2 regions of the Nonomuraea sp. NPDC005692 genome follow, and region 2 is predicted to be linked to the other one. Evidence: riboswitches for the same ligand, from Rfam matches in the RefSeq annotation. Region 2 holds a riboswitch; the other holds the start of a gene.

Region 1 (2,957 bases), on a different contig from region 2:
GCTCGCTCGGGTAGTAGTTGATGTCGATCACCCGGTCGAGGAAGGTGACCGCGGTGCGGACGGTGGCGCGCAGCCGCTCCCAGTCGATGCCGCCGTCGGGCCCGGCGCCCGTCAGATGGGCGGCGAGGTTGACCGAGCCCAGGTTGCAGACCGCGGTCTCGGCGTCGCTGGACACCTCGACGATCTCGGTGCACAGGTTGGACAGGTGCACCACGTTGCCGGGCTCGGCCGCCTGGTTGCACAGCCGGTTGGCGGCGTCCTTGAAGGTCATCCAGCCGTTGCCGGTCTGGGCGAGGGTGCGCATCATCTTGGCGTACAGGTCGCGGGCCTTGACCTGCCGGACGTACCGGCCGTCGCGCTCGGCGGCGCGGTAGGCCTCCTCGAACGCCTCGCCCCACAGGTCGGGCAGCTCCGGGACCTCGTCGGGGTCGAACAGCGACCAGGTGCCGTCGGCCTCGACGCGGCGCATGAACTCGTCGGGGATCCAGTTGGCCAGGTTGAGGTTGTGGGTGCGGCGGGCGTCCTCGCCGGTGTTGTCGCGCAGCTCCAGGAACTCCTCGACGTCCGGATGCCAGGGCTCCAGGTAGACGCAGGCGGCGCCCTTGCGCCGGCCGCCCTGGTTGACGGCGGCCACCGACGCGTCGAGCGTGCGCAGCCACGGGACGATGCCGTTGGAGTGCCCGTTCGTGCCGCGGATCAGCGCGCCCCGGGAGCGCACCCGCGACCAGGAGATGCCGATCCCGCCGGCGAACTTCGACAGCTGCGCCACCTGGGCGTAACGGTCGTAGATGGAGCCGATCTCGTCACGGGGCGAGTCGACCAGGTAGCAGGAGGACATCTGGGTGTGCCGGGTGCCGGAGTTGAACAGCGTCGGCGAGCTGGGCAGATAGGCCAGCGACGACATGAGCCGGTAGAAGCCGACGGCCTCGGCGGGCGTCTCGGCCAGCCCGCAGGCCACGCGCAGCAGCCAGTACTGCGGCGTCTCCACCACCAGCCGGGTGGACGGGTGGCGCAGCAGGTAACGGTCATAGACCGTGCGCAGCCCGAAGTACTCGAACCGCAGGTCGGCGGTGACGTCGACGGCGTCGTCGAGCTTGCGGGCGTTGGCGTTGACGAACTCGGCGGTCTCGTCGCCGACGAGCCCCTCGGCGTGGCCCAGCCGGATCGCCTGGCTGAAGGAGGCCACGCCCTGCCCGCGGACCTCCTTGTCGATGTAGCCCGACAGCAGCCGCGCGGCCAAGCGCGAGTACTGCGGCTCCTCGCCGATCATCTCGGCGGCCGTCTGGATGGACAGCCGGTCCAGCTCGGCGGTGGTGGCCCCGTCGTAGAGGCCGCTGATCGTCTTGGTGGCCACCCGCATCGGGTCGATGTCCGTCAGATCGGTCGCCCAGTGCTCCACCGCACGTACGATCTTGTTGACGTCGACCGGCTCCGCGGTGCCGTTGCGCTTGCGCACCTGCATCTGGACGCGCCGCGGCGCGGACCTGTCGGCGTCCGCCCGCGCCGTCCCGGCCAGGTCCGTCATCGGGTCCCCTGTGACCGTCACTGCGCTCTCCCCTCGTGAACTCGGTCAGTCGCCGAGAACGCGCGCAGGAGGCGGACGGCGAGGCGCCACAGCCCTCTCGCCAGTGCCGTCCACCGTCCCGCGCGGCCTCGGAGCAGCCGCGCACGCATGATCGCGCGCGGCGCGCCGGCAGGTCTTCGGACTCATGGGCATGCTGTCGCTGCCTACTGGCCGTCGCTTCCCGGGCCTTCGGCCCAGTGCGTCTGACGGCGGTCGTTCCCACTCACCGCTGCGGGGCAGTCCCGGATTTCCACCGGGTTCCCTCTTGCCTCGGCCGCCCTGGCGGGGCGACCGAACCGGCTGCGGGAGACACCATATATAGGGCGGATCAAAAAGTCACACCCAACATGTCGTGTTACGAAGAACCCACACTCCGACCCCCTCGCCCGCCGCGAGGCCGGCCAGGCCGTCCTGTTCGCGGGCCCGCGGGCGGACGGATGTGATCGACGTCACAAGCCCGTGATGCCACGTTTTCGCTACCTTAGGTATCGAAACTTCAAGTAGCGAAAACCTGAGGGGACGACCATGAGCGAGACCTCCACCGGCCTGCGTCCGGTCACGCCGGACTGGGACAACGTCACCGCCGCCGAACTGGCCGCCTACGTCGAGGCGGAGAACCGGCTGCGCGCCTCCGTCGAGGCGCAGGCGATCACCGGCCGGCCGGACCCCGGCGCCACCATCGACTGGCGGACGGTGGCGCTGCCCGGCCGCGACGTCCCCGTCCGGGTCCACCGGCCGCGAGCCGTGGCCGGGCCGGGCGGCGGGGACGCGCTGCCGCTCGTGCTCCACGTGCACGGCGGCGGCTTCGTCGGCACGGCGCCGCAGAGCGACTGGGTCAACAGCCACCTCGCCGCCCACCTGCCGGCCGTCGTGATCTCGGTGGACCACCGCCTCCTCGACTGGCGCACGCCGCTGGCCGCCGCCGCCGACGACGGCTGGGACGTGCTCCGGCACGTGCTGGACAACGCCGCGCAGTGGGGAGTCGACCCGGCGCGGGCCGTCCTGTTCGGCGAGAGCTGCGGCGGCCTGATCTGCGCCCTGGCGGCGATCAGGGCACGCGACGCCGGCCTGCCCCTGAAGGCCCAGGTCCTGGTCAACCCCGCCGTGGAGGTGGCCGGGACGATGTTCGACCATCCCTCGATGACCCAGTACGCCGACACCCCGACGCTCAGCGTGCCGGTGTTGCGGTTGTTCCACCGGCTCGCCGTGCCCGAGGGAACGGACGCCCGCGCGCTCTCCCCGCTGCACGCCGACGACCTGGGCGGGCTGGCCCCGGCGCTCGTGGCGGTGCCGACCCACGACCCGATCGCCGACCACGGCCGCCGCTACGCCGAGGCGCTGCGGGCCGCCGGCACCCCCGCCCGCCTGGCCGAGTACCCGGGGGCCGGGCACG
Region 2 (2,957 bases):
AGGGCGCCGCCGACGAAGGTGGGCATCTGGGCGAGGCTTCCCGCCACCCCCTGGTCGGTCTCCCCCAGACCGGACGTGATGGTCGTGACGGCGGCCACCACCGTCAGGACGTGCCCGAACCCCATGGCGGCCGACGTCGCCAGCAGCAGGACCAGGCCGCCCTGGGCCGGCAGGAACACCATGGCGGCGGTGCCGGCGGCCTGCACGGTCAGGCCGGTGACGACGGTCGCCGCCGTCCCCCGGGCGCTGATCATCCTGGCCGCGAAACTGCCCGCGACCAGGGCCGCGCCGCCGCACATCCCGAAGGTTACCAGCCCGACCGTCATGCCCCACTTGACCGTCCTGCGGCGCAGCAGCCGCAGCGGTACGAGCGGGGAGCATCGTCCAGCGCCAGTTCAGGCCGCTGGTGATGAGGCCGCCGCCGATCGTCCCGATGACGAAGCCCAGTGACAGCAGGGCGCCGTTGACGCCCAGCGCCCTGGTGCGCTGCGGCCCTTCCGGGGACGTGCCGGTCATCAGCGCCAGCGCGGTCGGGCCGATCATGGCCGCCGCCACGCCCTGTCCCGCGCGCGCCGCCACCCCGATGACGAACAACCGGCGCCTGCCCACCATGTCGGACGCTCGTCCGAACAGCGGCATCAACAGCCGCGGCGTCGGGTCAGGGGCGGTCGCGTCCCGGGCCGTCGTGTCATGAGTTTCCGTCGTCATGCGGCCAGAGTGCGGCCGGCCACGAAGATCAACCAGAGCCCTGCTGAAGGTACATCTGTCAGGTGCAGGACGAGCGGCCGCGATCCGCTAAGGACGGCGCAGAGTCACAGAACCGGAGAGCTGGGTGAGCAGCTCCAATTGATCGAAATAGAGGCGCAAACTCGTGATGAGTTCGTCTTCCACCGTGCAGACATAACAGCATCGCAAACGAACAGGGCGACCCGTCGCGGTAAGCACCTGGCCGTCGGGCATGGTGTACGGCCCTCGGTGGGTGCCCACCATGAGAAGCTCGTCGACGGTTGTGGCCTCACCTTCGGAGGACTCCGTGATCACGGCCCGGACGTCGGGGAATGCCGCCCAGAACTCCTCCAGATAGGAGGCCAGCTCGCTGTGTCCCTGAGATACGCCTTCGGGGCTGATGGACACCCCGGTCGGGCTGAAAGTGCGAAGCAGCGCCTGCATATCGTGAGCGTTGAACGCGTCCGTATAGCGGTCGCGCACCTCGCGGGCAACATTCATGGCACCGGCCCCTCCCAATCGCTCGATGCCCACCCTGGCTGCCGATATGCGGTCGAATTACCAACGCATGCTAGATCCGTGGTCCTGACTGCCTTGGCACGGAGCGGGGTGGCGGTGAACCCGGGACGGGGCGCACCCGGCCGGTGACCCGGGGGCCATCGTTCGCATATTGACGCGAACGTGAGGAAAGGATACGTTCCGGTAGATTTCACGGTTGTCCAAGGGAAATCCGGTGAGATGCCGGTGCGGACGCGCCACTGTATCCGGGACGTAGATCCCGGGAGCCAGGTCGCTTGGCAGCCGTGACCTCGTGACATGGGACGCGTGACCCCTGAGGAGGCTTGACATGAGTGGGTTGTCCACCCCTTCGACGATTCCCTTTCCGCGCCTGCGCCCTTGGCTGCTGCTGGCCGTGCCCGTGCTGCTGCTGGTGGCCTACCTGGTTCTGATGGACAACGGCGCCATCTCCCAGACCGGCACCTTCCTGCACGAGCTGATGCACGACGGGCGCCACCTGCTCGGCGTGCCCTGCCACTGAGGGCCGGGCATGGTACGCACCTTCCTGGCCAGAGGTCTGCTCATCGGACTCCTGGCCGGACTGATCGCGGGCGCCTTCGCCTTCGCCTTCGGTGAACCTCGCGTGGACCACGCGATCGCCCTGGAGGAGGCCGCCGCCCAGGCCGAGGGACCCGAGCACGGCCACGCCGAGACAGCCGAGACAGCCGGGCACAGCCACGGCGAGGAGGCCGCGGTCGGCAGGCCCGTGCAGAAGGCGGGGCTGTTCCTGGCCACCGGGCTCTACGGGCTCGCCGTGGGCGGGGTGTTCGCCCTGGTGTTCGCCGGGCTGCGCGGGCGGGTCGGCCCGCGTTCCGACGGGCGGCTGGCAGTGGCCGCGGCCCCGCGTTCCGACGGGCGGCTGGCAGTGGCCGCGGCCGGTACGGCGTTCGCCGCGATCATCCTCGTGCCTTTCGTGAAATATCCGGCCAACCCGCCTGCGGTGGGTGATCCGGACACCATCGACAGCCGCACGCTGCTCTACGTGGTGATGATCCTCGTCGGGCTGGCGGCGACGGCGATCGCGGTGGCGACGGCCCGCCGGGTCGACGGCGACCCGTGGGCGCGCTGGACGGCGGCGGCGGTCGCGTTCCTCGTGCCCGTCGTCGCCGCGTGGTGGTTGCTGCCGGCGGTCGACGAGGTGCCCGAGGGCTTCCCCGCCACGCTGCTGTGGGAGTTCCGGCTCGCCTCGATCGGCACGCAGCTCGTCTTCTGGGCGGTGTTCGGCGTGCTGTTCGGCTGGGCGAGCGACCGGGCGGAGCGACGCGCGGCGGCTCATCCGCTGGTCGCGGCGCCGAGCTGAGCAAGGTGCTGTTCGTCCGGCATGCCACGACACCGGGGATGCGGGCCGGCTGCTTTCCCGCCGATGAGGACGCCGACGCGGCGAGCCTGACCAGGGCCGCCGCGTCACGGCCCGTCGAGGCGTCGGCGGCCTGGGCCGCTCCCGGCAGGGCCGCGCGGCAGACGGCCGCCGCCATGGGGCTGGCGGCACGCGAGACCTCCGCCCTGGCGGAGGCGGACTGCGGCCGGTGGCGGGGCCTGCCGTACGGGCGGGTCGCGCTGGAGGAGCCGGACGCGCTGGCGAGCTGGCTGGCCGACCCGCACGCCGCTCCGCACGGCGGTGAGTCACTGAGCGCGCTCGCCGCCAGGGTGGCCCGCTGGCTCGATTCGGTACG

The links. A riboswitch is a leader RNA that binds a small molecule or an ion and turns the genes downstream of it on or off. The one in region 2 is predicted to bind cobalamin.
Region 1: another riboswitch for cobalamin. It lies ahead of ABZ459_RS50415 (ribonucleoside-diphosphate reductase subunit alpha); the one in region 2 lies ahead of ABZ459_RS39240 (CbtB domain-containing protein).

The regions. Positions count from the first base shown of each region.
Region 1 covers NZ_JBEXYU010000054.1:29,332-32,288, forward strand. The annotation lists gene ABZ459_RS50415 (ribonucleoside-diphosphate reductase subunit alpha) at 1-1,546, opposite strand, end outside; cobalamin riboswitch at 1,675-1,880, opposite strand; gene ABZ459_RS50420 (alpha/beta hydrolase) at 2,090-2,957, shown strand, end outside.
Region 2 covers NZ_JBEXYU010000028.1:21,699-24,655, forward strand. The annotation lists gene ABZ459_RS39225 (hypothetical protein) at 1-543, opposite strand, end outside; gene ABZ459_RS39230 (hypothetical protein) at 434-694, shown strand; gene ABZ459_RS39235 (nuclear transport factor 2 family protein) at 796-1,260, opposite strand; cobalamin riboswitch at 1,410-1,539, shown strand; gene ABZ459_RS39240 (CbtB domain-containing protein) at 1,574-1,765, shown strand; gene ABZ459_RS39245 (CbtA family protein) at 1,775-2,584, shown strand; gene ABZ459_RS39250 (histidine phosphatase family protein) at 2,590-2,957, shown strand, end outside.